4 regions of the Mycobacterium burgundiense genome follow, and region 2 is predicted to be linked to each of the others. Evidence: riboswitches for the same ligand, from Rfam matches in the RefSeq annotation. Region 2 holds a riboswitch; each other region holds the start of a gene.
The links. A riboswitch is a leader RNA that binds a small molecule or an ion and turns the genes downstream of it on or off. The one in region 2 is predicted to bind cobalamin.
Positions count from the first base shown of each region.

Region 1: another riboswitch for cobalamin. It lies ahead of RCP80_RS20285 (ABC transporter substrate-binding protein); the one in region 2 lies ahead of RCP80_RS24505 ((2Fe-2S)-binding protein).
Region 3: another riboswitch for cobalamin. It lies ahead of RCP80_RS07790 (PPE family protein); the one in region 2 lies ahead of RCP80_RS24505 ((2Fe-2S)-binding protein).
Region 4: another riboswitch for cobalamin. It lies ahead of metE (5-methyltetrahydropteroyltriglutamate--homocysteine S-methyltransferase); the one in region 2 lies ahead of RCP80_RS24505 ((2Fe-2S)-binding protein).

Region 1 covers NZ_OY726397.1:4,250,905-4,253,101, reverse strand. The annotation lists gene RCP80_RS20290 (MFS transporter) at 1-882, opposite strand, end outside; cobalamin riboswitch at 968-1,108, shown strand; gene RCP80_RS20285 (ABC transporter substrate-binding protein) at 1,152-2,015, shown strand; gene RCP80_RS20280 (FecCD family ABC transporter permease) at 2,032-2,197, shown strand, end outside.
Region 2 covers NZ_OY726397.1:5,155,488-5,157,684, forward strand. The annotation lists gene RCP80_RS24500 (N(5)-(carboxyethyl)ornithine synthase) at 1-1,046, shown strand, start outside; cobalamin riboswitch at 1,070-1,191, shown strand; gene RCP80_RS24505 ((2Fe-2S)-binding protein) at 1,246-2,019, shown strand; gene RCP80_RS24510 (FAD-binding protein) at 2,069-2,197, shown strand, end outside.
Region 3 covers NZ_OY726397.1:1,638,039-1,640,235, forward strand. The annotation lists gene RCP80_RS07785 (acyl-ACP desaturase) at 1-770, shown strand, start outside; cobalamin riboswitch at 821-962, shown strand; gene RCP80_RS07790 (PPE family protein) at 1,045-2,197, shown strand, end outside.
Region 4 covers NZ_OY726397.1:3,405,481-3,407,677, reverse strand. The annotation lists gene metE (5-methyltetrahydropteroyltriglutamate--homocysteine S-methyltransferase) at 1-864, opposite strand, end outside; cobalamin riboswitch at 999-1,138, opposite strand; gene RCP80_RS15995 (siderophore-interacting protein) at 1,334-2,179, shown strand.

The DNA of each region.
Region 1 (2,197 bases), 900 kb from region 2:
GGACGCCGCCGTCACGGCCACCAGCACGGGCACCTTCTCCAGACCCAATGTGCTTGTGGCGTAGGCGATCGCGAACACGCCCCAGGTGTTGAACGCCGCGCCCTCGCCCCAGCGCGACAGCATGCCCAGCGCGGTCGAGCGCAGCGCCGGCGGCCTGAACACCTCACGTAGCGGCACCGCGGCCCGGTCGCCGCTGTCGCGGACACGCTCGAAGGCCGGGGTCTCGGTGGCCCGCAACCGCACCACGACGCCGAAGATCACCAACACGATGCTGAACAGGAACGCGATCCGCCAGCCGTAGGTGAGGAACGCATCATCGGGCAGCACCACCTGCAGCAGCGCGAACACCCCGGTACCCAGCGCGAGCCCGAGCGCCAGGCCGACCTGCGGGATGCTGCCGAACAGCCCGCGCCGCCGCGGCGGTCCGTGTTCGACCGCGAGCAGCACCGCCCCCGCCCATTCGCCGCCGAGCGCGAAGCCCTGCACGATGCGCAACAGCAGCAACAGGATCGGGGCCAGCACGCCGATCTGGGCGGCGGTGGGCAGCACCCCCATCAGCGCGGTCGCGACGCCCATCAACACCATCGTCAGCGCCAGCGTCTTCTTCCGGCCGATCCGGTCGCCGATGTGGCCGAACACAAAGCCGCCGATGGGGCGGACGACGAAGCCGACGGCGAAGGTCGCGAACGACAGCATGGTCCCGACGAACGTCGACTGATCCGGGAAAAACGCGTGGTTGAACACCAGGCTGGCGGCGGTGGCGTAGAGGAAGAAGTCGTACCACTCGATGGTGGTGCCGACCAGGCTGGCCCACAGCGCCGTGCGGGCCTGCGGCGTGATCGCGGAGCCTTTGTCGTCGTCGGGCGCTATGGGTGCATCGATGAGTGTCACGTCATTTAGTAAGGCCACAGCGGTGGGGGACTGCGCCACGGTTGCACGCGCGGTGATTTGAACCCGCCGGGGTGGGATAGGCTCGCCGATACCCGGCGCCGCCGGGTCCGTGGTGTCCAGTGAAGTCCGGTACCAGTCCGGCGCTGTCCCGCAACTGTGACGCCGACGCATCCGCTCGCGTCGGACAAGCCAGGTCAGCTGAGCCGCGGTCAGTACTCTCCTCGGACGAAGGACTGGCTCTGTTGAACACCGCGCGTCGATTGACAACGTCCCTCGCCGCTCTGGCGGTCGGCCTGGTGGCCGCCTGCGGATCCGGAGCCGAGCCCGCGCAGACCGAACAGCCGGACAATCCGCAACGTGTGGTCTCGCTGAGTCCCTCGGCGACCGAGACGCTGTGGGCGATCGGCGCGGGCCCACAGGTGATCGCCGTGGACGGCGAATCGAACTATCCGGCCGATGCCCCGACCCAGCAGGACCTGTCCGGCTACACCCCGAACGTCGAGGCGATCGTGGCGTATCAGCCCGATTTGGTGATCACCGCCGATGCCCCGGATGACCTCGTCGCCGGCCTGGAGGCCGCGGGGATTGCGTTGCTGTCCCAGCCCGCTCCCACCACGGTCGACGACGCGTATGCCCAGATCGAGCAGATCGGCGCGGCGACCGGTCGCATCGGCGACGCCGCCGAACTGGTGTCCCACATGCGTCGGCAGATCGCCGAGGTCGTCGACAACACGCCGCCGGCCCAACTGCGCTACTACCACGAGCTGGACCCGACGCTGTTCACCGCGACCGGCGCATCGTTCATCGGGCAGCTCTACGGACTGTTCGGGCTGACCAACATCGCCGACGACAGCGACGCGGATGCCTACCCGCAGCTGTCCGAGGAATTCATCGTCGCGGCCGATCCGGAGTTGATCTTCCTGGCCGACGTGCAGTGCTGCGGCGTGACCGCCCGAACGGTGGCGGACCGCGCCGGCTGGGGCGAGGTGGCCGCCGTCCGCACGGGCAGCATCTATGAACTCGACGCCGACGTCGCGAGCCGCTGGGGTCCGCGCGTCGTCGACACCGTCGAGCGGATCGGCGCCGTGGTCGCTGAGGTCCAAGCTGTCCCGGCGCCCAACTGAGACCCGCCGCGCGTGGGTGGTGACCGCGGCGGTAATCGCCGTGGTCGGCGCCGCCGTGCTCGCGATCTTCGTCGGGCCGGCCAACCTGCCCGCACGGGGCGTGCTGCTCGCGCTGATCGACGGACTCCCCGGAGTCGACGTCGAGCACGGGCTCACCGTCGCCCAGCAGGCGGTGCTGTGGC
Region 2 (2,197 bases):
TCCAGCACCGTGTCTTCGTTGAGCACGGCTACGGCGCCGGCTTCGGCGCCACTGACGAAATGCTGGCCGAATCCGTCGGCGGAATCAGGACTCGGGCACAGCTGATCGCGGACTGCGATGTCGTCCTGCTCCCCAAGGTGCAGGCCGAAGACCTCGTGGAAATGAAAGACGGACAGGTTGTTTGGGGCTGGCCGCATTGTGTGCAAGACACCGCGCTGACCCAGGTTGCCATCGATCGACGATTGACGTTGATCGCGTTCGAGGCCATGAACCATTGGCGCAGCGACGGCGGCTTCGGTGTGCACGTCTTTCACAAGAACAACGAGTTGGCCGGGTACTGCTCGGTGCTGCACGCGATGCAGCTCGCGGGGGTCACCGGCAGTTACGGGCGCCGGTTGAGTGCGGCGGTGATCGGCTTCGGCGCGACGGCTCGCGGGGCGATCACCGCCCTGAACGCCCACGGCGTCGACGAGGTGCGCGTGCTGACCAACCGAGAGGTGGCCGCCGTCGCATCCCCGATCCACTCCACCCAGATCTTCCAGATGGGGCAGGACGAGGACGACCCCACTCGGACCTGGGTGGAGATGCCCGACGGGCCGGTGGCGGTGGCCGAGTTCCTGTCCGACAGCGACATCGTCGTCAACTGTGTGCTGCAGGATCCCACCTCGCCGTTGGTATTCGTCACCGAAGACGAATTGACGAAGTTCGCCCCGGGCAGCCTCATCGTCGACGTCTCGTGTGATGCCGGCATGGGTTTCAGTTGGGCCCGGCCGACCACCTTCGACGATCCGGTGGTCGAATTGCCCAGGGGCGTACTTTATTACGCCGTCGACCACAGTCCGTCGTATCTGTGGAGCTCGGCGACCTGGGAAATCAGCGAGGCGCTGTTACCGCACCTCGAAACTGTCCTCGACGGTCCGGCCGCGTGGGACGAGTCCCCGACGATTGCGCGCGCCATCGAGATTCGCGACGGCGTGGTACTGAACCCCGCCATCTTGTCGTTTCAGAACCGGGCCGAGGCCTATCCGCATGAGCGGCTACGCTAGGCGCGGTATACCCGCGACGGGGCCAGGAAGTCGGTGTGAATCCGGCACGGTCCCGCCACTGTGACCGGGGAGCGGACCCCATGCGTGACCACGGCCTTCGGGCTGGAAGGTCGGGGCGAGTGATGATCCGGGAGTCAGGACACTGCGCCGCCGCGGACCGCAATGGCGGGGCGTGGAGACCCCGGAACGGAGATCGCTCATGTACGCGCACGCCTGCCCACGGATGCCTCTCGGCCTACCGCACCGCGTTGCACCGCGGGCCGATCCCGAGCGGGTGCGGGCCGCGGTTGCGGACGTGGCCAGGTTCGGCCCGCCCTATCCGCTGTACCTCGATCCCGGGACCGCCGCGTTGTCCCGTCAGCAGTTGTGCGAGCCGAGCCAACTGCGATCGCTTCTCGGTGCGATCGGGGACCGCGTCGGCTCTGACGAGGATCGGGTCACCGCGTCCACGCTGCAGTACGGCTTCGCCGCACGGTGTTGGTCGCTGGTCTTGGGCGCCTGGCAACGCGGCGGCGTGGTGATCGACCTGCGCGGTCTTGGCTACGTCGTCAATCCCTCTGGGTCAGTAGATTTGGCTCTCAACGACTTCCGGGGTTGGGAGGGCAGCTCGATGGAATTCGATGAGGTGGTCGAGGTCATGGCGTACTCGATTCTCAGTGATCAGTTCACTGGTTTCCACGCGGCATTGCGCGGGGTTGCCCGGGTTGCCGATGGATTGCTGTGGGGGAACGCGGCCTCGGCGTTGTCCTCGGGCGCGCGCAGGGTTGCCGCGGGCCGGTCCGACGATCGGGTCACGCCGCTGGCGACTGCGCTGCTGTCCAGGGCTCCGTTGCGCAACAAGATGGTTTCCGCGCCGGTCGGCGGCGCCCGTCGGAGTACCTGTTGCCTGTGGTACCGCACCCGGGACCGGACCAAGTGCGGCGACTGCCCGCTGACCGAGCGCGCTGTCCTGCGGCGGGACGTTCGCCACTGAGCGGGAGGTGCTCTGGCGCAGCGCCGCCCCGGACACCACCATCGGATCAATGCACGCAGCCGGTGAATACGACGTCATCGTGGTGGGTTTCGGCGCGGCCGGTGCCGCCGCCGCGATCGAGGCCGCCGATCACGGCGCGCGGGTACTGGTCCTGGACCGCGGTTATGGCGGCGGCGCC
Region 3 (2,197 bases), 1.9 Mb from region 2:
CCGCGATGATCACCAACCTCCTCACCGAGGACAACCTGCCGTCCTACCACCGTCAGGCCGGCGCGTACTTCTCGCTGGATGACGCCTGGGGTACCTGGGTGGGTCGGTGGACCGCCGAGGAGAACCGGCACGGCATCGTGCTGCGGGACTACCTGCTGGTGGCCCGCGGTGTCGACCCGGTAGCGCTGGAGCGGGCCCGCATGGAGCACGTCACGAACGGCTTCGGGCCCACCGCCGAGGAGGAGGAGCGCCACAAGACGGACTTCCTGCTGTCCATCGCCTACGTGACGTTCCAGGAGCTCGCCACCCGCGTCAGTCACCGCAACACGGGCAGGGTGTGCAACGACCCGGTCGCCGATCGGCTGCTGCAGCGGGTCGCGGCCGACGAAAACCTCCACATGATTTTCTATCGGAACATGTGCGCCGCGGCCATCGACCTGGTCCCCGATCAGGCCCTGGAGGCCGTTGCGAGCGTCGTGGAGAACTTCCGGATGCCCGGCCAGGGCATGCCGAACTTCCGCCGCAACGGCGTGATGATGGCCAAGCACGGCATCTACGACCCGCGCCAGCATCTCGACGACGTGGTCAAGCCCGTGCTGCGGCAGTGGCGGATCTTCGAACGCACAGACTTCTCGGCCGAGGGTGAACAACGCCGGGAGCAGCTCGCGGCCCACCTCGAAGACCTGCAGCGGCAGGTGTTCAAGTTCGAGGAACAGCGCGACCGGTTGCTCGCCCGTGAGGCGCGGAAGCTGGAAGCCCAAGCCGTCTAACGGTTTCGCGGCATCGGCGTATATCGGCCGCCGAGAGCCGCATGTCATACTTCTCCAGATAGGCGATGACGATGTAGGAAGCCGGTGCGAATCCGGCGCGGTCCCGCCACTGTCATCGGGGAGCGACCCTCAACCGCCACGGCTGCGAGCCGGAAGGCGAGGCGAGCTGTGATCCGAGAGCCAGGACACTCGCGTCGTCGCATCCTGCTACCCGGGGCGGTGCACCCCGAGAAAGCCGATGAGCGCCAGTGTCATCCGATACCTGGTGCGGTCGATGACCGCGCCCATCTACATGTCCTCGCCGCCCGAAGTCTGGTCGGCGCTGTTGTCCGCGGGGCCGGGGCCGGGTCCATTGCTGGCCGCCGGCGGCGCGTGGAGCGCCTTGAGCGCCGAATACGCCGAGGCCGCAACTGAGCTGACAACGGTGCTGTCCGACGCCCATGCCGGCGCGTGGGAAGGGCCGAGCGCCACCGCGTACGTCGGTGCGCATGCCCCGTTTGTGACGTGGCTGCTGCAGCAGAATGCCGAGAGCGCGCTACGCGCGACGCAGCACGAAACTGCCGCCGCGGCGTACAGCACCGCGCTGGCCGTGATGCCGACGCTGGGGGAGTTGGCCGCCAACCATGCCACCCGCGCGGCTTTGGTGAGCACCAACTTCTTCGGCATCAACACCATCGCGATAGCCCTGAACGAGGCCGACTACGTGCGGATGTGGGTGCAGGCCGCCACGGCGATGGCCACCTACGACGGCGTCGCGACGTCGGCACTGGCGGCCTCACCGGAAAGCGTTGCGGCACCGCAGATTCTGCGATCTATCCCGGTGACATCCGCGCGTTCATCGGCGCTGGCCGCTTCCGAACCGCCGCCCGACAAGCAGAACGAATATCTGGATTGGTTCGATCAGATCGGGTATTCCGACTTTTACAACGAGGTTCTGGATCCGCTGATCCAAGGGCTGTACAACGATCCGTTCTTCGCCGACTTGTTTGCCGGCATCGATCCGTACCTGCCTTGGACCGGTAATCCGCTGAGCTTCTTCAGCCCCTACAACCTCGCCTTCGCGCTCGGCTATCCGATGGACATCTCGCAATACGCGCTCTACCTGTCCCAAACCGCCAGCTTCGTCGCGGCGGACATCGGCCTGGCCTTCGCCTCGGGCAATCCGACGGCCATCGCCTACACGCTGCTCTTCGGTGCCGGGGCCATGTTCGTCGCGATCACCACCGATACCATCGCGCTGCTCAAGACGACGCTGCCGCAGGTGCTGCTCGCGGTCCTGCCGGCGCTGCTGCCGATCGTGGCCGCGGCAATGGCCACCGCACCGTTTGCCGCCGGCGGCCTGCTGGGCGCGGCCGCCCTTTCGGGGCTGGAGAACGCCGTACCTGCGGTACCCGCCTCTCCTCCCGTACCCCCGCCCACCGCCCTGG
Region 4 (2,197 bases), 1.8 Mb from region 2:
CAGCAGCTTGTCGGCCAGTTCGGGGACCGCCGCAACGGCCTGCTCGCTGCCGGACACCAAATCCAGGCCGATGGCCTCGACCGCGGTGCGGGCCAACGCGGGCAGCGCCCCGTTGGGGGCGCCGAAGTAGGTGGCGACGAAGATCGCGGGGCGCTGGTGGCTGTCGCCGAGAAACTGGTAGGCCCGCTCGGCCAGCTGTGCGGCGTCGTCCACCGCATCGGTGACCAGGATGGGTTCGTCGATCTGAACCCATTCGGCGCCGGCGTCGGCGAGGCGGCCCAGCAGGTCACGGTAGAGCGGTAACAGCTCATCGAGGCGCCCGAGCGGCGCACCCGCACCGTCGACCGCCTTGCTCAAAGCCAGGAAGGTGATCGGGCCGACCAGCACCGGGCGAGCCGGAATTCCCTGTGCACGAGCGTCATCGAGTTCCGCGAGCACCTTGTCGGGATGCAGGCGGAACGAGGTCTCGGGACCGATCTCCGGCACGATGTAGTGGTAGTTGGTGTCGAACCACTTCGTCATCTCCAGCGGCACCACCTCATCGGTGCCCCGGGCGGCGGCGAAGTACCGGTCCAGCTCGTCGGGGATCGCGGCGACCCGCGGTGGCAGCGCGCCCAGCATGACGGCGGTGTCCAGGACGTGGTCATACAGCGAGAACGTGTTGACCGGGATCGAATCCAGGCCGGCCTCGGCCAGCGCCGACCAGGTCCGCCGCCGCAGCTCGGCGGCCACCGATTCCAGTTCGGCACGGTCGGTTCGGCCGGCCCAATAGCGCTCGACGGCACGTTTGAGTTCGCGGTTGGGGCCGATCCTGGGGGAGCCCAGAGTGGTTGTGGTGAAAGGGGTTGACTGCGTGCGAGACACTGCGACGTCCTTCTACTACGACGGGATGCCCATCGCCTACAGGCGTCGTGCCGCGGAGTCGACGACCACGCATGCCCGACGCCCATTCCACGAGGCGGTGTGCGGCCGGACGCGGCGCGTCCAGCGCAACCGGCAGGTCTTCGGACTCGCGGGCGCGTACCGGGATCCGGCACTCCTACTGACCGTCGCTTCCCGGCCCGGTGGCCAGTGCTGGTGACGGCGTTCGTTCCTGCATACCGCTGCGGGACAGTCCCGGATTCTCACCGGGTTCCCTCTCGCGCCACGCACCCGGGGGCGCACGACACTCGATGCCACCGTCACGCGGGCGCGGCGATGGCAGACCAGCTGCGGGTTCCACCGTACCCGCACGTCGCGGGCCTGCGGGTGCAAGCCGACATCCCGCCGGCGCTTCTCCGTATAGTCGGGAGCAACGAGTATTTCAGCAGTCGGGCAGTTTTCAGGAGGAAATGTGGCGGGCCGTCCATTGCACACCCTCGAGGTGGTGCGCACCGAGTGGATCACACCGCATATGGTTCGGGTGATATTGGGCGGAAAGGGATTTGATGCCTTCACCCCGAAGGACGCCACCGATTCCTATCTGAAGATCGCCTTCGTGCCGGTCGGCGTCGACGTGGCGGCGCTCGAAAGGCCGCTGACGCTGGACAGTTTCGGGCCCGAGCAACGACCCGTGGTCCGCACCTACACGGTGCGGAGGGTCGATCCGGTGGCCCGGGAACTGACCATCGACTTCGTCGTGCACGGCGATCAGGGCGTCGCCGGGCCGTGGGCGGCGGGCGCACAACCCGGTGACCCGCTGTACCTGACCGATCCCAACGGCGGGTTTTCGCCGGATCCGGCCGCCGACTGGTACCTGTTCGCCGGCGACGAGGCCGGGACCCCGGCCATCAGCACCGCGTTGGAGGCGCTGCCCTCGGACGCGGTCGGCTACGCCTTCATCGAAATCGCGGATCAGGCCGACGAACTGGAACTGTCGGTCCCCGACGGTGTCAGGCTCACCTGGGTATACCGCGGTGGTCGGGCCGATCTGGTCTCCGATGACCAGGCCGGCGACCGGGCGCCACTGATCGAGGCGGTCAAGGCCGCGCCGTGGCTGCCCGGGCAGGTGCAGGTCTTCATCCACGGCGAGGCCCAGGCGGTGATGCACAACCTGCGGGCCTACATTCGCAAGGAACGCGAGGTGCCGGCCAAGTGGGCGTCCTCGATCTCCGGGTACTGGCGCCGCGGCCGCACCGAGGAGACCTTCCGCCAGTGGAAACGCGAACTCGCCGAGGCCGAAGCGGCCAAACCGGCCTAGCATCTGCGACGGTAGTTC